Linked DNA regions of Arthrobacter globiformis. Each later gene encodes a partner of the first gene's protein in a complex. Links are inferred from orthologs where the notes say so. Each region holds a gene or a part of one and is shown on either strand. Other genes may lie near its edges. The genes, in order: dnaG and dnaB.

Region 1 (11,685 bases):
CGGGGGAGTGGTGGTACTACCTCGGCGGCCCCATGGGCTGCGTGTTCATCGGCCTTGGCGCGCTGCTGGTTCGCAGCCTCGGCGTGCTGGTGACCGGACTCGGAATGATCGCCGGGCAGCTCCTGGGGTCGCTCGGCCTCGACCTGCTGGTGCCCACGCCGGGCACCGTGGTGGAGGCTGCCACTGTTCTGGGAACCCTGCTGACCCTCGCCTCCATCGTCGTGGCCACCCTGCCCTGGCCGCGTGGCGCCTTCCGGAGGTGAGGACGCCTGCCCTGGCCGCGTGGCGCCTTCCGGAGGTGAAGAGGCCTTCCCGAGACAAGGGCGCCTTCCGGAGGAAGCTCCCGGTAGGCTAGGACTCGCAGCTTCCTGCACAGTTTTTCCCTTTCACACGCCCCCGCCCGGCATCCAGCCGCGGTCCAGGGCCAGAGACACCGCGGACCGCACCCAGCGGCCCTGTAGAAATTGGAGTTCCCCATGGCAGCAAAATCCGTCCTCGACCAGGTCATTTCCCTTTCCAAGCGGAGAGGTTTCGTTTTCCAGGCCGGCGAGATCTACGGAGGCTCGCGTTCCGCTTGGGACTACGGACCCCTCGGTGCCGAGCTGAAGGAAAACATCAAGCGCCAGTGGTGGCAGTCCGTGGTGCGCGGCCGCGAGGACGTGGTGGGCCTGGACTCCTCAGTGATCCTGCCCCGCCAGGTATGGGAAGCCTCCGGCCACGTCGAGGTCTTCTCCGACCCCCTCGTCGAATGCCTCTCCTGCCACAAGCGCTACCGTGCGGACCACCTCGAAGAGGAATACGAGGAGAAGAAGGGCCGCCCCGCCGAGAACGGCCTTAAGGACATCGCCTGCGCCAACTGCGGAACCCGCGGCGAATGGACCGAGCCGCAGGAATTCTCCGGCCTCCTGAAGACCTTCCTGGGCCCGGTGGCCAGCGACGAGGGGCTGCACTACCTGCGCCCCGAAACCGCCCAGGGCATCTTTGTGAACTTCAACAACGTGCTCACCACTTCCCGGAAGAAGCCCCCGTTCGGCATCGGCCAGATCGGCAAGTCCTTCCGCAACGAGATCACACCCGGCAACTTCATCTTCCGCACCCGTGAGTTCGAGCAGATGGAAATGGAATTCTTCGTGGAGCCGGGCACGGACGAAGAGTGGCACCAGTACTGGATGAAGGAACGCATGTCCTGGTACACGGACCTGGGCATCCGTGAAGAGAACCTGCGCTTCTTCGAGCACCCGCTGGACAAGCTCAGCCACTACTCCAAGGGCACCACGGACATCGAGTACCGCTTCGGTTTCCAGGGCTCCGAGTGGGGCGAGCTCGAAGGCATCGCCAACCGCACCGACTTCGACCTCTCCACGCACGCCAAGGCCTCCGGCACAGACCTCAGCTACTTCAACCAGGCCACCAACGAGCGCTTCACCCCGTACGTGATTGAGCCGGCCGCCGGCCTGACCCGGTCCTTCATGGCCTTCCTCATCGACGCCTACACCGAGGACGAGGCCCCGAACGCCAAGGGCGGCGTGGACGTCCGCACCGTGCTCAAGCTTGACCCGCGGCTCGCCCCGGTCAAGGCCGCGGTGCTGCCGCTCAGCCGCAACGAGGACCTCTCCCCGAAGGCGAAGGACCTTGGCACCCAGCTCCGCAAGAACTGGAACATCGACTTCGACGACGCCGGCGCCATCGGCCGCCGCTACCGCCGCCAGGACGAGATCGGCACCCCGTTCTGCATCACCGTGGACTTCGACACGCTCGAGGACCAGGCGGTCACCATCCGTGAACGCGACACCATGAGCCAGGAACGCGTGTCCCTGGACAAGGTGGAGGGCTACCTGGCCACACGGCTGATCGGCGCCTAGCCGTGGCGATCCAATACCGCGAATGGCGCGAGGGAGACGACCTCGCCCTGCTGGAGGTCTGGGGCGACCCGGAAACCGTCCAGGCGGGGCAGTTCCGCGGCACCCTCGCGCCCTCCGGCAACGCGCCGTGGCGGCGCTGCATCGTGGCCGAGGACGTCGTGGACGGCGTGGCCATCCCAGTTGCCGCCGGCGTGGTCCACGAGGCCAGCCTGCACCCGGAGCGGCTGTGGGTGTACGTCGAGGTGGCCCGGGACCACCGCCGGTCAGGCATCGGTTCCACGCTGCTCATGATGCTGCGCCGCGAGGCGGAGGGATCGCCGTCGGGCGTTACCCGGCTGCGCTGCAAGGTGGAGCCGGGCACCACTGGCGCCGCCTTCGCGGAGGCGGCGGGGCTCACCCCGATCCAGCACACCCGGCTCGTCGTCGTGGAGCCGGCAGCCCTGAAGCTGCCCGTCTTCGGTGACGGTTCCGAGGAAGCGGCGTCGGAGCGCATCGAGGACCTGGCCACCGGTTCGGTGGAGCTGTCCGACGTCGTGGGCCGGTACTATTCTTCCGTCCACGGCTGGGACAGCCCGGGCGAACTGGGCATCGGCACGGTACAGCGGCTCTTCCTGGATGAGCTCAGCGGTGCGCACGGCGCGATCGTGCTGCGCGCCCCGAAAGCCAGCGCCTTCGGGTCCGGCGTGCCGGCAAGCCGCAAAGGCAAGATCCAGGCCTTCGCGATCAGCTATGCCCAAGGCAACTCTGATCACCCCTCCGATGTGTTCCTCGGCCACGAGCCGGAGCTGGACGCCGACGAGGCCCAGGCCGCGGTCCGTGACCTCCTGGCCCTCATCGCGTACCAATACCCGGTACTCATGGAAGTGGACGATTCAATGGCAGCGCTGCGTGCCGTCGTCGGGCCCCTAATGGAAGCGGGCAAGGCCCGCCGGCAGGGCTCCGAGACGTTCGTCGTCTCCGACTGATCCGTCTACGTAGCAGCACAGGGCGTTCCCAGGCCTGGGAACGCCCTGTGCTGCTACATACCTGGGCTGTTCCCCTCTGGGCCCGCTGCTGTTCGGGAAGTACGACGGCGATCCCTCGCCAGATCGGCCGCATCAAGCCTTTGGCGTTCCGCCTCGGAGATGGCGCCGCCGCCGAGGTCCGCCGGCATCCACCAGTCGCCCGGCCGCGCCGCCACGGGAAAGCTGGCGATGGCGGCGTCGATGCCCGCCTGGAGCGTCCTGCGGAGCCGCGCCGTTTCAGCCTCTGCATCGATGCCAGCGGCCAGATGCACCGGCTCGCTGATATGCACGCGCACTGGCGCGCGAGGGATGCGGTGCAGTGGAAGGCCGTTGCCGCGGGTCAGGATCCGGTGGGCACCCCAGACGGAGACCGGAATGAGCGGCACGCCCGCCTCGGCTGCCATCCGCACGGCCCCCGTTTTGCATTCGCGGACTTTGAAGCTGCGGCTCACGCCGGCCTCAGGCATGACGGCCAGGTATTCGCCGGCACGGAGCCTGGCCACGGCATCATCGTAGGCCGCAGTTCCCGAACCGTGGCGCACCACCACCTGGCCCGCCGCGCTGATGAAAGGACCCGCCAGCCAGTGGTCCGCGGCTCCCTGGTGGATCATGAACCGCAGCTGCCCGCGGTTGTGCCGCCACAACACCAGCTCGGCAGCGGCGAAGTCCAGATAGCCGAAATGGGTGATGGCGACGACGGCACCCCGGCCCGGGAGCACCGCTCTCGCCGCCTTGCGGCCACTTCGCGCTGCATCACCGGGCAGGTTTTGTTGCCCGGTCACGATCAGGCGGATCCGGAACAGCCACCGCAGGAACAGGCCGGTCCGGACGAGGAGGCGGTAGAAGCGGTCGCTGGCGGCGGGGGTCCAGGGCATACGGTCCTCGGAGGCCTTCAGTGCCGCCGCGGCGGCCAGGGTACAAAGCCGCTGGTGGACTGCATGTATTCACGGTAGCGGGGACGGCCTGACATTGCCTCCCCCGTGAGAAAGTGGTCGCCTCACTATTCTCAGAGGACCAACGGCAGTGCCTCGCCGGACGGGGGAAGCACCCTGTCCAGGGCTGCGGCGGACGCGGAGGGCCCTGACCCGGGAACTCCGGTCCGTTCCATGAAGGCCTTCATAAGGAACCCGGTGGCCAGCCTGTGCCACAGCCGGACCCGCCGGACCATGAAGTGCCCCGCCCCGCGGAGGGAGACGTACCGCATCTCAGTCGCCCCCGCCGCCGCGCGCCGCGCGAACCGCAGTGAGGCCGAGGGACTCGTCCACCGGTCCTCGTTCCCGTGTACGATCAGGACTTTCCGTCCGGCAACCGCGGAAACGGGAGTGGCATCATCGAGCCACGGAGCCAAAGCCACCACGGCGTCCACGTTCGGTTCGTCCGCGGCGCAGATCGCGGTGAGTCCGCCCATCGAATGCCCCAGCAGGTAGATGGGCACGCCGGGGTGCTCCGCCCGGATCCTTGCCAGCGCCCAGCGCGCATCCTTCAGCGGGGTCATGTCCTCGCCGTTCCAGCCCCGCACGCTGTTCCGCAGGATCCACACCGCCAGGCCCTGTTTCCGGCCGGCGGTGTGCAGGTGGCGGGCGAACGGCACCATCCGCGCAGGGCTTAGATGCCGGGCCTGGACCGGCTCGAAACTGTGCGACTTGCCGCCGTGCAGCACCAGGGCCACGCCGCGGGTGGGACCGGAAGGGGCCAGAACCGTCAGCACCGCTTCGTGGTCAGTTCGGCGTTGGCTCACTGCTGCATCCTCCGACACTTCGTCGTTCATTTATCAACCCTATGGCGGGCCCCGTAGAGTTCAAGCATGAGGTTTAGCTGCTGATGGGTGCAGGTCACTCCCACGGTCATACAGGACATTCGGAGCCGACGGCGGAAGCGATGGCCGCCCGCAGGAAAGCAAACAGGATTCTGGCCGCGGTGCTGGTCCCGCTGACCCTGCTGACCCTCGCGGCCATGGCGGCGCTTTGGCCCTCCGGCAGCAAGGAAGGCCTGACCCTGGCCAACCCTTATGCCGCCGCTCCCGGCGTCACCTTCGACACCGGGCGGATCCAGCGCGTCGTCACCGAGAGCTGCACCCCGGCGACAGCCGGAGACTCGGCAGCGCAGGGCAGCACAGCCCAGGGCAATACAGGCGGCGGCTCGCAGTGCACCTTTGCGTTCACCGAGCCGGACAAGGGCGGCAACCCGGTCAAGGTGGTGATCAACCCGGACATCGCCAAGTCGCACGGGGTGAAGGTGGGAGACAACATCCGCTACCTGAACCTGTCCCACGCTCAGGCGGCCGCCACCGGCGCCGATGCCCCGGCGGCCCAAGGGTCGCCGTCGTACATCTTTGTAGACTTTGTCCGCACCATGCCAATCATCCTGCTGGCCATCCTCTACGCCGTCGTGGTGGTGGCCGTGGCGCGCTGGCGCGGGCTGCGCGCCCTGATCGGCCTCGTCGGTGCTTATTTTGTGCTGGGCAGCTTCATGCTCCCCGGCCTCGTCGAGGGCAAGCCGCCGCTCCTGCTGGCCCTCGTCGGCTCCACGGTGATCATGATCGGGGTGCTGTACTTCGCACACGGCTTCTCGGCGCGGACCTCGACGGCGTTGCTGGGCACCATTTTCGGGCTGGGCATCACCGCGCTGCTGGCGGCCTGGGCCACCGACGCGGCGAACCTCGCAGGGGTGGGAAGCCACGACGCCGCCACGCTCGTGAACATCTCGGACCACATCTCCATCTCCGGCATCATCCTGTGCGGCCTCATCATCTCCGGGCTCGGCGTGCTGAACGACGTCACCACCACGCAGTCCTCCGCGGTGTGGGAACTGTACGAACTCGCGCCCAACACGAGCGCCCGGAAGCTGTTCTCCTCGGCCATGCGGATCGGCCGCGACCACATCGCCTCCACTGTGTACACCATTGCGTTTGCCTACGCCGGCGCCGCCCTGCCCATCCTCATCATCGTGATGCTCTACAACCGTCCGCTGGGGGAGGCGCTGACCAGCGCCGAACTGTCCGAGGAGGTCATCCGCACCCTGGTCGGTTCAATCGGCCTGGTCCTGGCAATTCCGGTCACCACGCTGATCGCCGTGCTGGTGGTCAAGGCCACGGGCATCCGGTCGGCTGAACAGCCCGGGCAGCCCTCGGATGCCGATCACCGGCCGGGCGGCCGTGCCGCCGTAACGGCCGACGACGTCGAGGACACCGGCGCGCTCGCGGCCGCCGCGGTGGTGGCTGGCCGGGAAAACGCCGACGCCGGTGCGCCGCCGGCGACCCGGCGGGGACGGCGTGCCGCCCAGCAGGAGTAGCTACAGCGGGACTAGATACAACGGGATTGGGTGCCGGGGGTGACTCCAGCGGGATTGCGTGCCGCCGTCGGCATCCTGCCGCTTCCCGGCTTTGAGAGGATTTGCCCGCCTTTGAGACAATGGACGGGTGACTGTTGTAGCAACGCCTCCCGCCCCCCGGCTGGAACTTCCGCCGCTGAAACTCGGCCCCATCACCGTGGACACCCCGGTGGTGCTCGCCCCCATGGCCGGAATCACCAATACCGCCTTCCGCAGGCTCTGCCGTGAATACGGCGGCGGGCTGTACGTGGCGGAGATGGTCACCTCCCGTGCCCTCGTGGAGCGCACGCCGGAATCGCTGCGCATCATCTCCCACGACGACGACGAGAAAGTCCGTTCCGTCCAGCTCTACGGCGTGGACCCCGTCACTGTGGGTGCGGCCGTCCGCATGCTGGTGGAGGAGGACCGGGCGGACCACATCGACCTCAACTTCGGCTGCCCCGTGCCCAAGGTCACGCGGCGCGGCGGCGGTTCGGCTCTGCCCTGGAAGATTGATCTTTTCACCTCCATCGTCCAGACCGCCGTCCGTGAGGCGTCCAAGGGCGGCATTCCCCTGACCATCAAGATGCGCAAGGGCATCGACGATGACCACCTGACTTATCTCGACGCTGGCCGGATCGCGCGTGATTCCGGTGTTGCCGCCGTCGCCCTTCACGGCCGCACGGCGGCTCAGTTCTACTCGGGCCAGGCGGACTGGTCCGCTATCGCCCGCCTGCGGGAGGCGTTGCCGGACATTCCGGTGCTGGGCAACGGCGACATCTGGTCTGCCGAGGACGCCGTCCGCATGGTCCGCGAAACCGGCATCGACGGTGTCGTGGTGGGCCGCGGCTGCCAGGGCCGGCCCTGGCTGTTCGGCGACCTGCAGGCGGCGTTCGAAGGCAGCGACCAACGGCACCGGCCCGGCCTGCGCGAGGTGGCCGAGGGCGTCTACCGGCATGCCGAACTCATGGTCGAAACCTTCGGCAACGACGAATACAAGGCGCTGCGGGAGATCCGCAAGCACATGGCCTGGTACTTCAAGGGCTACGTGGTGGGCGGGGAACTACGGGCGAAACTGGCCACCGTGCCCACACTCGAAGTGCTCCGCGAACTGCTGGACCAGCTGGACATGGACATGCCGTACCCCGGCGTCGACTCTGAAGGGCCGCGCGGGCGTGCCGGTTCACCCAAGAGGCCGGCCCTGCCCAAGGACTGGCTGCTGAGCCGCCAGCTGAACGAGGACCAGTCGCGCGACATCGCCGCGGCGGAACTGGATGTGTCCGGTGGCTGAAAGCCGGCTGGCGGAAGCCCGCACCACCCCGCAGGCGCTGCCGGGCTACGAAGCCCACGATTCCGCCCGCTGGGTGGAGGAGCCGCCCAAGAGCACGTACCGTTCGGACTTCGAGCGTGACCGCGCCCGCGTGCTGCACTCCTCGGCCCTGCGCAGGCTCGGCGCCAAGACGCAGGTGGTTGCCCCGGACACCGACGACTTTGTCCGCACCCGGCTGACGCACAGCCTCGAGGTGGCCCAGGTGGGCCGGGAACTTGGCCGCGCCCTCGGCTGCGACCCCGACGTGGTGGACACCGCCTGCCTCAGCCACGACCTCGGGCACCCGCCGTTCGGGCACAACGGGGAATCGGCTCTCAACGAGATGGCCCACGCCATCGGCGGGTTCGAGGGCAACGCCCAGACATTGCGTCTGCTCACCCGGCTCGAGCCGAAGGTCCTCGACACCGAAGGCCGGCCCGCCGGCCTGAACCTCACCCGGGCCAGCCTTGACGCGGCCGCAAAATACCCGTGGTCCGCCTTGGACGCCCCCGTGATCCACGGCCAGCGGACCAGCAAGTTCGGCGCCTACGAGGACGACCTGCCCATCTTCAACTGGATCCGGGAAGGCGCCCCCGAACGGCGGTCCTGCCTCGAGGCGCAGGTCATGGACCTCGCGGACGACATCTCGTACTCGGTCCACGACGTTGAGGACGCGATCGTGGCCGGCCACTTCCAGCTGCGCTGGATGGACAACCCGGACCACCGGGCGCGCGTGGTGGGGTACGCCAAGCAGTGGTACCTGCCGCACAACGATCCCGCCGCCATCGATGCGGCCCTGGCGCGGCTGGAAGCTACCGACGTCTGGGTGCGCGAGGCGGACGGCAGCCGCAAGTCCATGGCGGCGCTGAAGGACATGACCAGCCAGCTCATTGGCCGCTTCTGCCAGAGCGCACTGGAAACCACCCGCGCCGTCTACGGTCCGGCGAACCTGACCCGGTACAACGCCGAGCTCATGGTTCCGGACGAGACCGTCATGGAGATTGCGGTGATGAAGGGCCTGGCCACCACCTTCGTGATGACCACGGACCACCGGCAGCCCATCTACGAACGCCAGCGCGAGGTGCTTCATGCCCTGGTCACGGCGCTGAACGCCTCCGGGGACCGCCACCTCGAGCCCATGTTCGCGGCGGACTGGCGGGAAGCTCCCGACGACGCCGCCCGGCTCCGCGTGGTCATTGACCAGGTGGCATCGCTGACGGACGGTTCCGCGCTGGCCATGTACGAACGGCTCGTGGGCAGCCTGCCGTCCCTGTGGTGAGATTGGACGCACCAGTCCGCCAAGGGCCGGAACTCGGGCTCATGCCGAGTTGCCAAGGACTAGGATTGCTTCGTGGCTGGGCTGATTAAACGGGAAGATATCGATGAAGTCCGCCAGCGCACGGACATCAAGGAAGTCGTCGACGGCTACGTCACGCTCAAGGGCGCCGGCCTCGGCTCCTACAAGGGCCTGTGCCCCTTCCACGACGAGCGCTCGCCGTCGTTCACCGTCCGCCCGCAGGTGGGCCGCTACCACTGCTTCGGCTGCGGCGAGGACGGCGACGTCATCTCGTTCGTGCAGAAGCTGGACCACACCTCCTTCCACGAGGCCGTGGAGAAGCTGGCCGCGCGGATCGGGTACGAGCTCCGCTACGAGGACGGTGGCACCGGACCCAGCCGCGAGGAAGTGGGCAAGCGCCAGCGGCTCCTGGACGCCCACAAAATCGCCGACGAGTTCTTCCGCGCCCAGCTGCTCACCGCCGGCGCCGCTGAGGGCCGGAAATTCCTGCAGCAGCGCGGCTTCGACCGGGCAGCGGCCGACCACTTCGGCGTCGGTTACGCACCCCAGGGCTGGGACGCGCTGCTCAAGCACCTGCGCGGCAGGGGTTTCACCGATGCCGAACTGAAGCTGACCGGGATGTTCTCCGCCGGGGGACCCGGAAATCAGCAGAGAATCTACGACCGCTTCCGCGGCCGCCTGATCTGGCCCATCCGGGACATCGCCGGCGACACCATCGGCTTCGGCGCCCGCAAGCTGTACGAGGACGACCAGGGCCCCAAGTACCTCAACACCCCGGAAACCACGCTCTACAAGAAGTCCCAGGTGCTGTACGGGATCGACCTTGCCAAACGGAACATCGCCAAGGACCGGCAGCTGGTGGTGGTGGAAGGCTACACGGACGTCATGGCCTGCCACCTCGCGGGAATTCCGACGGCCGTGGCCACCTGCGGTACGGCGTTCGCTGCCGACCACATCAAGATTGCCCGCCGGCTGCTGTCCGACGACGGCACCGGGGGAGAGGTCATCTTCACCTTCGACGGCGACGCGGCCGGCCAGAAGGCCGCCCTGCGGGCCTTTGAAGAGGACCAGCGTTTCGTGGCCCAGACCTACGTGGCCGTCGAACCCACCGGGGCCGACCCCTGCGACCTGCGCCAGACGCGGGGGGACGCCGCCGTCCGCGAGCTGATCAGTTCCCGGCGCCCGCTTTTCGAATTTGCCATCCGCGCCACCCTGCGCCGGCACAACCTGGACACCGTGGAGGGGCGGGTGGCCGCGCTGCGCGAGTCCGCCCCCGTTGTGGCCCAGATCCGCGACGCCGGGCTCCGGCCCGGCTATGCCCGGGAACTGGCGGGGTGGCTGGGGATGCCCATTGAGGACGTCACGCGGGCTGTAGCGGCCGCCGCGAAGCGCGGGGCACCGGGTGCGCAGGCGTCCGGGGCGCAGGGTCCCGGCTCGCAGGCGGGCGGAGCCCAAGCCGGCGGGGCAGCCGCCCGGTCCGGCGGTGCAGGATACAACTCAACCGGATACAACTCAGCCCCGGGGAGCGGCCAGAACGCACCCGGCGTAGCGGCGCTCCCGCCGTCGGGCGTTCTTCCGTCCTTCCACCGTCCGGATCCCCGGGACCCGGTGGCGTCCATGGAGCGGCAGGCCCTCGAGGTGGCGCTGCAGGAGCCGGCAATGCTGGGCGGCGCGGCCTGGGAGCGGTTCGCGACCGCCCGGTTCGCCACGCCCGCCTACCAGGCCATCCACGACGCCATCCGCGCCACGGCTCCCGGCTTCTCGGGGGATGCCGTGCAGTGGGTGGAGGCATTGCGGCAGGAGGTTCCCGAGCCCCTGCAGCCGCTGGTTTCGGAGCTCGCTGTGGTTCCGCTGCCTGCCCATACCGCCGAAGCGGTGCAGAAGTACTGCCGGGACATCCTCGCCAGGCTGTTCGAGCTGCAGATCACCCGCGTGAAGGCGGACAAGCTGGGGCAGCTGCAGCGCCTGGATGCCGCTACCCACCCCGAGGAGTTCCAGCAGCTGAACCGGGAGCTCATGATGCTCGAAATGGAGCGCCGGTCGCTGCGCTCCGATGCCTAGCGTGGAGCAGCGCCCCGTCTCCACGGCCGGGTCTCCGGAGACGGAAAGACGCCGATTTCGTTTCCGGGCCGGGTGTTTGCTAGGCTAGTACCCGCTTCATTCCTCCTTAGCTCAATTGGCAGAGCATTCGACTGTTAATCGAAGGGTTGCTGGTTCAAGTCCAGCAGGAGGAGCGCACAGTCCCCGTTCCGGGTTCCGGAACGGGGACTTTTTTATACCCCGGAGGGGTATGTGTGCCCAGCATTGGCGCCGATTTCACATTGAGGCGGAACGTTTGCTAATGTCATACCTGCTTCATTCCTCCTTAGCTCAATTGGCAGAGCATTCGACTGTTAATCGAAGGGTTGCTGGTTCAAGTCCAGCAGGAGGAGCGCACAGTCCCGCGGTTGGCCCAAGAGTCGGCCGCGGGACTTTTTTGTGCCGTCAGTGCTGTGCCAGAGCGTGTGGCCAGATTGTGTGCCAGACGGTGCGGGGTCAGACGAAATCCATCTCCACCTGGAGGAAGCGCTCGGCCTCGGCGATGGCGGCTTCAAACGCTTCCCTCTCCGTGGGGGACTTCCGCGGTTCGCGGGGGTGCCACTCGTGGGGCGAGGAGTGCACGCGCGTGAAGCCGCTGTCGGGCGGGGCATAGAAGATGCCGAACCGCTGGACGGGCCATTCGGGGGAGGTCTCGGGGGCCACCAGCAGGGCAGCATTGAAAGCCGGGTTGAACCACTGGGCTATGGGCCGGCGCCGGTCCTCAGTGAAAAGCCCCGCCGCATAGAGCGCTGCCGACTGCGCACTGGTCTGGGTGCACAGCCGGTCCCACCACAACGGCAGTATGCCGGAGTCGCACCGCTGCCA
Region 2 (11,696 bases), 1.6 Mb from region 1 along the record:
TGAAGGACTACGCCCAGGCACTCGTTGACGGCGATGCGCGCAGAGCCCTGGAAATTCTGGATCCTGACGTGCCCCACGAGGAACGGACCCTCCTGACGAATGAGGTCCTCGGCGCCGCAGCCAACCGCATCGACGGCTTCTCGATTATTTCCACCAAGATTTCCGGTGAGTCGGCGCAGGTCCGTGCCGAACTGAGGCAGGGCGGGCGCAAGTACGAGCAGACGTTCGCCCTCGTCAAGAACCAGCCCGAGCTTTTGGACGACCACTGGAAGCTTGAGGCGTTCCCTCTGCAGCACGTCACCGTGTCCGCCGATGCTCCCCTGGCTGCCGTCGCGGTGAACGGAGTAACTGTCACCGCGGGTCAGAATGAGGCCACTGCTTTTGGGACAAACATCAGTCTCCCGGCGTTTCCCGGATCCTACTCGGTAGGTCTTCCCGACACCGAGAAGTACCTCTCGGCCGAGGACCAGCAGGTGATGGTCTCGGGCGGGGCGCTGCCGCAGGCACCCGAGACGGCCAGGCTTACGGTGAAGGCCTCGGACGCGCTCGTGGCGGAAACGTCCCGGCAGGTGGCCGCCGCCCTTGCCGGCTGCGAAAAATCCACTGACCTTGAACCGGAGGGATGCCCGTTCTCATGGTTTGCCTTCGGCGATGTCCGGAACGTGAAGTGGTCGGTCACCGCCGATCCCGACTACGGGCTTACCCGGTCGTTTGATGGCACTTGGCGGCTCAGCGGAGGCAAAGCCGGCGAGGCCACGGTGAGCTACGAGCGGAGTGCCTCCTTCAGCAAGGCGAACCCGGAGTGGGAGAAGGAGACGGACCAGGTGCAGTTCTACGTCAGGGGCAACGTGTCAGTCGAGTCGGGCAAGGTGCTGGTGAGTCTTTCCCGCTTCTGACGCCGGGGTTTTCCACATAGCCTGCCCGCCACTTCCGGCCCACTGTCGGGGACAGTAGCCTTGGAGCTGTCCGAATCGCGGAAATCCTCCCCGATGCACTAGGATAGTGAAGTCTGTGCTGCGCCCTGGTCCGTTTTTGGATGCGGGCGTGCACGGCATCGCAAATGAACCTCCTGTTACGGAAATACCGTAACCGCTTAGCCCAAAGGAGGTGGGTTCACATATGCGTCCTTACGAATTGATGGTAATCATCGACCCCGAGGTCGAAGAGCGTACCGTAGAGCCGTCGCTTCAGAAGTTCCTGAACGTCATCACCAACGATGGTGGAACCATCGAGAAGGTTGACATCTGGGGCCGTCGCCGTCTGGCTTACGACATCAAGAAGAAGTCCGAAGGTATCTACGCCGTGGTGAACTTCACCGCGACGCCGGCTACCGCCAAGGAACTTGACCGCCAGCTGGGTCTCAACGAGACCATCATGCGCACCAAGATCATCCGCCCCGAAGAGCAGAAGGTTGTTGCTGAGTAATTTCAGCTACGAACTTTCATTCTTTACCCCGCAGGAACGAACAAGGAGGCAGTAGATGGCAGGCGAAACCACTATTACGGTCATTGGTAATCTCACCAATGACCCCGAACTGAGGTTCACACCGTCAGGTTCGGCAGTAGCGAACTTCACCATCGCGTCCACGCCTCGCACCTTCGACCGCCAGTCCAATGAGTGGAAGGACGGGGAAACCTTGTTCCTGCGTGCTTCGGTCTGGCGCGAGGCAGCAGAGAACGTCGCCGAGTCCCTCACCAAGGGCACCCGCGTGATTGTTTCCGGCCGCCTGAAGAGCCGTTCCTACGAAACAAAAGAAGGCGAGAAGCGCACCGTTATCGAGCTCGAAGTCGACGAAATCGGCCCGAGCTTGCGTTATGCCAATGCCAAGGTCAACCGCACCCAGCGCTCCGGCGGCCAGGGCGGTTTCGGCGGCGGCAACAGCGGCGGTTTCGGTGGCGGTGGATTCGGTGGCGGCCAGGGTGGAAACCAGGGCGGCAACACCGGAGGAAGCTGGGGCGGCAACCAGCCCGCAGCAGGGCAGGATGACCCATGGGCCACGCCCGGGGTCAGCAATGCGGGCGGCGGCTGGGGCAACGGCCCGGATTCCGAACCTCCCTTCTAAACAACAAAACAAAGGTCCGGCGCAGCTTCCGCCACAGCGTTCCAGATGGGACGTTTTGTGCATGCCGCGGTCGGACCACCACCATCCCGTGGATCACGATTCACGGGCTCCCTAGAATAGGAGCTCCACGATGGCTAAGGCTGAACTCCGTAAGCCCAAACCAAAGTCCAACCCCTTGAAGGCCGCTGACATCACTGTCATCGACTACAAGGACGTAGCATTGCTGCGCAAGTTCATCTCCGACCGCGGAAAGATCCGCGCCCGTCGCGTCACTGGCGTCACGGTGCAGGAGCAGCGCAAGATCGCCCAGGCAATCAAGAACGCCCGCGAAGTTGCTCTGCTGCCCTACTCCGGCGCTGGCCGGGGCTAAGGAAAGGGATTAACTAACATGGCAAAGCTCATTCTGACCCACGAAGTAACCGGTCTCGGTGCTGCTGGCGACGTTGTCGAGGTCAAGGACGGTTACGCACGTAACTTCCTGCTGCCCCGCGGCTTCGCTCTGACCTGGTCCAAGGGTGGCGAGAAGCAGGTTGAGTCCATCAAGGCTGCCCGCGTTGCCCGCGAGCACGCTTCCCTGGAAGACGCTCAGAAGCAGGCTGCTGCACTCTCCGCCAAGCCGGTCAAGCTCGTTGTCAAGGCTGGCGAGACCGGACGCCTGTTCGGCACCGTCAAGCAGGGCGACGTGGCCGACGCTGTTGAGGCCGCTGGCCTCGGCCGCATCGACAAGCGCAAGGTTGAACTTCCGGCTCACATCAAGTCGGTCGGTTCCTACCAGGCCAACGTCCGTCTGCACGACGACGTTGCCGCTGTGATCGAACTCGACGTAGTCGCAGGCAAGTAGTAGATCCGGCATTTGCCGGATCACTCCGCAGTCCTGAACTGCTGACGGCCCCCGCCGTCGGATTCCTCCGGGAAGCCGACGGCGGGGGCTTCGTCGTTCCGGCGGCTTTCGTCCGGCCGCCTACCTGCTGTGCAGGATTGTGGTCCCGTAGCGGTAGCCTATGCTGATCAGCTCGGCCAGCACGGCTTCATCGACGTCGGCCAGCTTGTTGATGTAGAGGCAGCTGGCGCCCGTCTTGTGCTTTCCCAGGCGGCCAGGAGCGCAGCCGACTCCGGTGCGTTCGTTAGGCCATAGAGCGAGAGGCTGGCTTTGCGGGGAGAAAACCCCACCGCTGCAGTGTCCCCTTCGCGCCCGGTGGCGTATTTATAGTGCACCCTGCCGAATCCGACGATGGTGGGACCCCACATTTCCGGCTCCTGGCCCGTCAACTCCGCCAGGAGGGCGCGAAGGCCCACGCCGTCCTGCCGGCGCACCGGGTGCTCCAGAGCCGCGATGTAGTCGTCCGCCGAAACCCCCGTCACCTGTGTCTTGTTATCCGCCATGGACGCAGTGCACTGGGCCGTCTAGTGGGCAGCGGAATAAAGGCCGGTCCTCCCGGGTTGAGCGAATAGATGCAAATGCATATACCGAGCAAACAAGAGGAGACCGCCATGGAGACCCGCCGCATAACCGTTCTGTCCGCCGGCCTGGGAGTGCCGTCGTCGACCCGCCTGCTGGCCGACCAGCTGGCGGCCGCCGCCACACGGGAGCTGACGGCCGCCGGCTACGACGTGACCACCGAGGTCGTGGAGCTCCGTGAACTGGCCGCGGACATCGCCAACAACTTCGTCACGGGTTTTGCTCCGCCCCGGCTGGCAGAGGTGATCGCCGGCGTCGAGGCCTCCGACGGGATCATCGCGGTCTCACCGGTGTTCAGCGCCTCTTACAGCGGGCTGTTCAAGTCGTTCATTGACGTGCTGGACCCCAAGTCCCTGGACGGCAAGGCGGCCCTCTTGGGGGCCACCGGCGGAACGGACCGCCACCAGATGGTGCTCGACCACGCCATGCGCCCGCTGTTCAGCTACCTGCGTACGCGGACCGCGGCCACAGCTGTCTTCGCCGGCCCCCAGGACTGGGGAAACGCCGACGACGGCGGGACCCCGCTTTCGGTGCGGATCGAACGGGCGGCGGCAGAGTTCAGCCGCCTCCTGGAAGGGGACCAGCCGGGCCGCAAGCCGGCCCTGCTGGAGTCGCTGCCCTTTGAACAGCTGCTGGCCGGAATCTCACGCGGGCAGTAACGCGAACTAATCGCAGCACCCGCTCGTTGTGCCGGGCATGAAATGTCCCATTGATTCTTCAGACCTGGTCATGAGCGAACGCAGCGGTGTGGAAATCGACTACTGTCCGCAGTGCCGGGGTGTGTGGCTGGACCGCGGCGAACTGGACAAGATCATCGACCGGGTCAACGCCGGGGCGCCGGCGGCACCTCCGGCGCCCATTCGCCCTGCTCCCGCGTCACCCGCGCCCGGCATGGTTCCTCCGCCGCTGTACCGCAACTCCGAACCGCGGCGTGACCAGCCGCGCTACGACGACCGTAGCTACGGCAAGGGATACGACCGCGACAATGACCGCCGCCGCCACAAGAAGAAAGAAGGCTGGCTGGGGGACCTGTTCGACTTCTAGCTGGCTGCGGCCACCCGGCCGCGGTTAGTCGTCGAGCAGGGCGATGAATTCGCGCGCCTGCTTCATGGTGATGTCCGAGTGCCGGGTCAGCGCGGTGGCGGCTGCTTCGATGTTGCCGCTCTTGGCCAGCGTGCGGATGCGGCCATAGATTTCGTCATTGAGCATGTTGCTGCTGACCTCCCGGGTGACATCGCCTTTGCTGGCAATGGCCCGGTACCGGTACGGGAACCGCTGAGGTGGCTCGTCGTCGTCTTCGGGTTCGCTGGGTTCCTGGGCCGGTGAGCGGAAAGGCTGCGGGTGGGCTGCCAGCGCGGCCACTGCGTCCCGCGATGCGCGCAAGCCCTGTCCTGACACCTCGTAGTACAGCTTGATGGCCGCCATGGCCTGGCCTTGTGCGATGAGCGCATACAGCCGCCTGTGTTCTTCCTCGGACAGCTTGGCTGCGGCTTCCCTTGCCAGCTCTGTGGACTCCGCCGGTGGTTTGGCCGGCTCCCGAACCGTGCGCCGGCGGCGGCTCAACGCACGTGCCGCGAGGGCCACAGCGACAGCCACGGCCACGAGGATCAGGAAGGGGATCAGGAGCGATTCCATGGTTACAGCCGATCTACATATTGCTTGGCGGTCAAAAGGTTGGCATGGGTGGCCTGGCGCAAAAGCCGTATGGCCTGGAGCTTCTGCCCGTTGCGCACCAATGTCTGCAGCTGCAGCGCCGGCTGTGGGTTCAGCATGGTCCCGGGCGCAAGTGCCGCAGGGTCAGAGCCGTACGGGTAGCCAGGATGGTGGCCGGGATCGTGACCAGGATTGCCCGGTGGCGGCGTCGGACGATGGTCATGCTGCTGGATCTCCTGCTGCCGGTTCTGGCTTGGCAGGGTTGCCGCCTCCAGGCGTGCCCTTGCCGCCATGGCCGCCTGAACTTGGGCTGCGTAGTGGGCTTGGGAACGCCGAGCCAGATCCAGCTGGTAGCGGTCCGCGTCGGACATGCCCCCATCACGCGGCTTCAGTGCCGTAGCGAGAGCCCAGAGGGCTGCGGCGAGGACAAGGGCAGGAACCAAGACTGTCAGAACGTCGCCCATACCTAGAGCTTAACGCCAGATCCGCGTTATCCACAGCATATGCCCGGCTGCGTATAGTGCGGGCCTGCGGTGATGACCCTTGACGGGAAGATTCGTGCAGGCGGCATGCATGCCGGGACAGCTCGGACATATCCCGGTGACCCGTATCACAAAGTGGGAATGTAGGTTGCGAAAACGCCCTCCTGGAGCGGACTTACCGGCCGGTATCCCCAGTAGACGGTTAAGGCTGTGGATGAAGGTTGGCGCAAGATTTAAATTTGTCCACAGGAAAATCTCAACGTTTCCGCACGTCAGACCGCATATATGCCGAAAAGAAAATTTCTATCCACAGCTTCCCCCACAGGCTGTGCACAAGCAGCAGTATCTTGTGCACACGTTATCCACAGAGGTGCGAAACTGCGGGCTTTGTGAGTGGCCAGTCGGACGCTAACGTATCGGAGACACCCCATTCGGGTGAGTTTTCCCTTCCGGCCTGAAGACCGGAGCCGGCGGACAGCCGGACTCCGGGCGATTCGTGCTGCCCTGTGGAAAACCTGTGGATGAGGTGTCGCCGGGGTTCAACGGCCCCGACCGAAAATGTCAGGGCCTGCTGGTGTAGTTGCATTAGCCCGGGCAGCAGATGTTTGCTGCGCGGCCCACCCCCGGCACACGGCACACGCGCCGCAGTCCTCCTGCACGGACTGCGGACACAATGGAGGACGGCAGCTTTGTCAGTTACGCACCTGGACTCAATCGAAGGTACCCGCGAATCCGAAGGCAGCCGTAAACCTCCCCAGGACATCCCCGCCGAACAGTCCGTACTGGGCGGCATGATGCTCTCCAAGGACGCCATTGCGGACGTGGTTGAGATCCTGCGCGGGCAGGACTTCTACCGTCCTGCCCACGAAACCATCTACGAGGCCGTCATCGACCTCTATGGCCGCGGAGAACCCGCGGATGCCGTCACGGTGTCCGATGAGCTGACCAAACGCGGCGAGATCAACCGGATCGGCGGACCGGCGTACCTCCATGAGCTCATTCAGACGGTACCCACAGCCGCGAACGCGGGCTACTACGCCGAGATCGTGGCCGAGCGCGCCGTGCTCCGGCGGCTGGTCAATGCCGGCACCAAGATCGTGCAGCTCGGGTACGGGCAGGACGGCGAGGTGGAAGACCTGGTCAACCAGGCCCAGGCGGAGGTCTACGCGGTTGCCGAACGCCGCACAGCGGAAGACTACGTCGTCCTGAAGGACGTCATGGAGTCCACGGTGGATGAGATCGAGGCCTCCGGCCACCGCGGCGAAGGCATGGTGGGCGTTCCCACCGGCTTCTACGAACTGGACGAGCTGACGCACGGGCTGCATCCGGGCCAGATGATCGTCATTGCCGCCCGGCCTGCCGTGGGTAAGTCCACCTTCGCGCTGGACTTTGCCCGCTCGGCCGCCATTAAGAACAACCTGAGCACGGTGATGTTCTCCCTGGAAATGGGGCGCAACGAGATCGCCATGCGTCTTCTGTCGGCCGAGGCCACCATCGGCCTGCAGGACCTTCGCAAGGGCACCATCAAGGATGAGCAGTGGTCCAAGATCGCCACCACCATGGGGCGAATGAATGATGCCCCGCTGTTCATTGACGACAGCCCCAACATGTCCCTTATGGAGATCCGGGCCAAATGCCGCCGCCTCAAGCAGCAGCACGACCTTAAACTCGTGATCCTTGACTACCTGCAGCTCATGAGTTCGGGCAAGAAGGTGGAGTCCCGCCAGCAGGAAGTCTCCGAGTTCTCCCGTGCGCTGAAGCTGCTCGCCAAGGAACTCCAGGTCCCCGTCATCGCGCTGTCGCAGCTAAACCGTGGTTCCGAGCAACGCCAGGACAAGCGCCCCATGGTCTCGGACCTGCGTGAATCGGGGTCCATCGAGCAGGACGCCGACATGGTGATCCTGCTGCACCGCGAGGACGTCTACGACAAGGAGTCCCCGCGTGCCGGTGAGGCAGACATCCTCGTGGCGAAACATCGTAACGGCCCCACCAAGGACATCGTGGTTGCGTTCCAGGGCCACTACTCGCGGTTCGCCAACATGGCGGGGGATGCCGGAGGAGGAGGCGGCTTCTAGGCTGCGGTGGTTCCGGCCCGGTGTTCCGCTGGAACAGTTTCCAAGGTGAAGCTTCCGTGCGGAACAGCGCAGGCCGCCGGTGTTAGTGCGGTTGCGACTGCAGCAGGTGGTTGGGGAGCCTGTTCCCCGGGGCCGCTGCCCTGATTTCCAGGAGCTCCCGCGCATGGGCGTGGAGCCGCTTATCCTCCTCGGACACGGGGGTCCATGCCGGGATGGGGACCGAGGTGCCTTCGGCGTCGCGGGCGACCATGACGGTGAGGCAGTAGGTGGTCAGGTTCAGTTCACGGCCCTTGGGGTCCCCGGAGCGGACATGTACGGCTATGTGCATGCCCTTGGTGCCCGTGTAGACCAGCCGGGCCTCCACCTCCACCACGTGGCCGATCAGCAGCGGCCGGTAGAAGCGCACGCCGCCGGAGAAGACAGCTACCGTGTCCCGGCCGCAGTAGCGCGAGGCGCAGACATATGCGGCCTCATCGATCCATTTCATGACGATGCCGCCATGGACTTTTCCGCCCCAGTTCACGTCGGTAGGCGCCGCCATGAACCGCAGGACGACGCGCTCGGCGGTGCCGGCATCGGTATATTCCTGCGCGCTCATGGCTTCGACGATCTGCTCGCGGATCGCGATGCGTGCCAGGGCGTGGTCCCGCTGTTCCAGTTCCTCCGCCGTTACCGGCTCGAACTGCTTTACCGGGACGGGTTTCCCATCCTCGCCAACCGCCACAAAGATCACCATGCACTGGCTGCGCATGGTGGCCGGACCGCCCTTGGGGTCCCCGGAGGAAACCACCGTTCGGATATGCATGGAGGAGCGGCCGGTGTAGACGATCGTGGCCGTGACCTCAACCATGTCGCCTATGTTCACCGGGTCTGCAAAGTGGATGTTCCCCACGTAGGCGGTGACGCAGTAGGACTTGGCCCAGCCTACGGCCGCCGCATAGGCCGCCTTGTCCACCCACTCGAGCACTGTTCCGGCGTCAACGGATCCGCTGTGGCCCACGTCCATGGGGGCGGCAAGGAAGCGGAGGGTTACTGAGTTGGCGGCAGTCTCGCTCATGACCGCAGTTTACTGACACCTGTCCTTGGGGCAGATCCCGGCCTTCACAAACGTGCCCATCGACGCCATAAGGCGCAGGCCCTGCATCCCGCGTCATGCAAGAGGCGCAGTGGCGGAGACACTAAAGATAATGATTATCATTAGTGTCATGCTGATGAGACGATCTACTCTTCCTGCCCCGACCACCACCCGCCGCCGCGGCCGCTCAGAGGACCCATGTGCAAGGTTGTCCACAAAGCCGCTCACGGTCGCTTTCAAAAGGCCCCTCGCAGCGCCGCTAGTCGCGCAGGTGGCCGCCGCCTGCGGAGCTGCGCTGCTGCTGTCAGGCTGCGCTGCCGGCCCGGCGCAAAGTTCCGCCGAACGTTCCGCCGGCCCTTCGCTGCACGCAAAGACCGCACAACCTACCGAGCTTCGCGCACCTGAGCCGCGCCTGGTCTACACGTACGCTGGCGGCATCGGAGTGCTGGACGCGGCCACCCTTGAGCCCGTGGGGGACGTTGCGGTGGACGGCTACAACCGCATCAGCCCTGCCGGGGACGGCCGCCACGTCCTGGTGGCGGCGGGTGAGTCGTTCCGCGTGCTCGATGCCGGCATCTGGACCGAGCAGCATGGCGACCATGGCCATTCCTATGCCGCCGAGCCCACGCTGACGGATCACGCATTCGAGGCGAGCAAGCCGGGCCACGTGGTGCGGCACGCCGGGAGGACCGTCCTGTTCAGTGACGGGTCCGGCAAGGTGGAGTCTTTTGAATCGGCCGCCCTCGGAGCGCTGGCGGATGACGGTCTTCCGCAAACGTCCACCTACACCGCGCCCGAGGCCCACCACGGCGTGGCTGTGGAACTGGATGACGGCAGGCTGCTGGTGACAGTGGGAGACGAGGATGCCCGCAACGCCGTGGCTCTCCTGGGGCAGGCCGCGGGCCAGGACCGCAAGGAGATCCTGCGGAGCCAGAACTGCCCGGGTGTCCACGGTGAGGCGGTGGCCGGCGAAAACACCGTGATTTTCGGATGTGAGGATGGGATGCTGGTGTTCGAGGACGGCAAGTTCGCCAAGGTCTCCAGCCCTGACGCCTATGGCAGGATGGGCAACCAGGCGGGCTCGCCGGCGTCGCCTGTGGTGCTGGGGGACTACAAGGTGGACAAGGATGCAGTGCTGGAGCGGCCCACCAGGATTTCACTGGTGAACACTGGCACCAAGGCCCTGAAGCTGGTGGAACTCGGGACCAGCTACTCCTTCCGGTCGCTGGGGCGCGGGCCGGCCGGGGAGGCGCTGGTTCTAGGCACCGATGGCGCACTGCATGTTCTCAATCCGCTGACCGGCGCCACCGTGTCCACGGTCCCCGTCGTGCCGGCCTGGCAGGAGCCCGAGGCGTGGCAGGACCCGCGGCCCACCCTGTACGTCCAGGGCTCCACGGCCTACGTAACCGAGCCGGCCGCGCGGAAACTCCACGCCGTCGACCTGAAGACGGGGAAGACCGTCCGCACCGCAACGTTGGCCCATGCGCCGGATGAACTGACGGGCGTCACCGGCTGAGGTAACAGCCATCGGCTGAATCACAACAACCGGCCGAAACTACGGAAAACATCGAAACAACGGCGGCCGCCCACCGGGCACCGAAGCGCCAGGCGAGCAGCCGCCGTCGTTGTTTCCTGGACAGTCACCGTTTTGGAGCGGCGCTGCAAATCCGGGATGTTACGCGAGGACCTTGAGCTTTGAATCATTGCGGCCGAACAGGGCTGCATCCGCTGAGAGGCGGCCGGCTCCGGCAAGGGCGATGGCCGCTGCTCCGGCTGCAAGCAGGAGAACCAGCTCGTAGCCGCCGGTGGCCACGAAAACTCCGGCCGAGGCGTGGACCAGGAAGAGGGCGCCGAGCATGTCCAGTGCGAGCAGCGCGGCGAAAACGCGGGTCAGCACGCCGAGGATGAGGGCGATGCCGCCCACCAGTTCCAGGGTGGCGACGAGCGGGGCGGCGATTTCAGCGGCCGGAACCCCCATCTTGGCGAAGGATGCCTGCGTGCCGGCGATGGTGAATTCGTTGAACTTCTGCCAGCCGTGCGCGGCGAAGAGGAATCCCGCGATCACTCGCAGGATCGTCAGGGCTGTGGTGGTCTGGGTGGACTGGTTCATGGAGATTCTCACCGTTCGGATCGATTGGGGGTTTGTCTCTTTTGGGCACGCGGTCCGGAGCGCGTCGGGTGAAGCTTCCCTTCCACTCTCCCGAAATTTTGTTGAAGTGTCAACTAATGTGTCACGGTTATCTTTTTTGCGGCAGCTAGGCTAAACCCGTGCCCCACTCGCCTTCCGCCGCCGTGTCCACCCCAAAACCCGAGAGCCACGGCCGTGAAATCCTCCGGCTTGCCGTTCCCGCCTTTGGCGCGCTGATCGCCGAACCGCTCTTTCTGCTTGCCGATTCGGCCATCGTGGGGCACCTGGGCGTTGCCCAGCTGGCCGGCGTCGGACTGGCCTCGGCGGTGCTGCATACCGCGGTGGGGCTGATGGTTTTCCTGGCCTACTCCACCACCCCCGCCGTGGCGCGGGCGGTGGGGGACCGCCAGCTGGGCAGGGCGCTGGCCGCCGGGCGCGACGGCGTCTGGCTGGCCCTGCTGCTCGGGACCGCGCTGGCGCTGGCAGGATTCCTTGCCGCGGAGCCGCTGATCGGGCTCATGGGACCGAGCCCGGAGATCCGCACCTTCGCCGTGGACTATCTGCGCTGGTCCATGCCCGGGCTGGTCGCGATGCTGCTGATCTTTGCCGGCACGGGTGTGCTGAGGGGGCTGCAGGACACCCGGACGCCATTGGTGGTGGCCACGGCGGGATTCTCGCTGAACATCGTGCTGAACCTGGTGCTGGTTTACGGACTCGGGCTGTCTGTTGTCGGGTCTGCAGTGGGAACGAGCATCGCGCAGT

Evidence for each region.
Region 2: the proteins of dnaG (region 1) and dnaB are in contact, whole or in part, in a crystal structure (PDB 2R6A), measured with the Geobacillus stearothermophilus proteins. The link is inferred for Arthrobacter globiformis from one-to-one orthologs. Residues at the interface, in WP_049624496.1 of Geobacillus stearothermophilus: Lys456, Leu457, Leu458, Pro459, Ala460, Asn463, Ala464, Leu467, Leu535, Leu536, Ile537, Ala538, Gln544, Glu545, Asp548, Tyr549, His552; in WP_033016901.1 of Geobacillus stearothermophilus: Ser13, Glu15, Ala16, Gln18, Glu91, Leu92, Asp94, Ala95, Val96, Pro97, Thr98, Ala99, Ala100, Asn101, Tyr104, Tyr105, Ile108.

Annotation. Positions count from the first base shown.
Region 1 is NZ_JAUSZX010000001.1:1,750,740-1,762,424, forward strand. The notes cover bases 8,447-11,338. They hold dnaG (DNA primase), read left to right. Parts: upstream 8,447-8,835; coding sequence 8,836-10,842; downstream 10,843-11,338. Other genes in these bases: QFZ23_RS08035 (deoxyguanosinetriphosphate triphosphohydrolase), read left to right, coding at 8,447-8,763; QFZ23_RS08055 (hypothetical protein), read right to left, coding at 11,317-11,338. Outside these bases: QFZ23_RS08000 (DMT family transporter), read left to right, coding at 1-263; QFZ23_RS08005 (glycine--tRNA ligase), read left to right, coding at 477-1,862; QFZ23_RS08010 (GNAT family N-acetyltransferase), read left to right, coding at 1,865-2,827; QFZ23_RS08015 (lysophospholipid acyltransferase family protein), read right to left, coding at 2,881-3,741; QFZ23_RS08020 (alpha/beta hydrolase), read right to left, coding at 3,873-4,634; QFZ23_RS08025 (YibE/F family protein), read left to right, coding at 4,688-6,157; tRNA dihydrouridine synthase DusB, read left to right, coding at 6,285-7,466; more of QFZ23_RS08035, read left to right, coding at 7,450-8,446; more of QFZ23_RS08055, read right to left, coding at 11,339-11,685. UniProt on the Escherichia coli protein: RNA polymerase that catalyzes the synthesis of short RNA molecules used as primers for DNA polymerase during DNA replication.
Region 2 is NZ_JAUSZX010000001.1:179,228-190,923, reverse strand. Bases 5,636-8,538 are described here. They hold dnaB (replicative DNA helicase), read left to right. Parts: upstream 5,636-6,345; coding sequence 6,346-7,731; downstream 7,732-8,538. Other genes in these bases: QFZ23_RS00880 (acyl-CoA thioesterase), read right to left, coding at 7,814-8,538; QFZ23_RS00890 (hypothetical protein), read right to left, coding at 5,636-5,638. Outside these bases: QFZ23_RS00935 (hypothetical protein), read left to right, coding at 1-896; rpsF (30S ribosomal protein S6), read left to right, coding at 1,120-1,425; QFZ23_RS00925 (single-stranded DNA-binding protein), read left to right, coding at 1,481-2,062; rpsR (30S ribosomal protein S18), read left to right, coding at 2,193-2,432; rplI (50S ribosomal protein L9), read left to right, coding at 2,451-2,903; QFZ23_RS00910 (DUF1801 domain-containing protein), read right to left, coding at 3,071-3,445; QFZ23_RS00905 (FMN reductase), read left to right, coding at 3,554-4,180; QFZ23_RS00900 (TFIIB-type zinc ribbon-containing protein), read left to right, coding at 4,218-4,565; QFZ23_RS00895 (hypothetical protein), read right to left, coding at 4,590-5,156; more of QFZ23_RS00890, read right to left, coding at 5,159-5,635; more of QFZ23_RS00880, read right to left, coding at 8,539-8,788; zinc metallochaperone AztD, read left to right, coding at 9,015-10,322; QFZ23_RS00870 (DoxX family protein), read right to left, coding at 10,482-10,916; QFZ23_RS00865 (MATE family efflux transporter), read left to right, coding at 11,075-11,696. UniProt on the Escherichia coli protein: The main replicative DNA helicase, it participates in initiation and elongation during chromosome replication. Travels ahead of the DNA replisome, separating dsDNA into templates for DNA synthesis.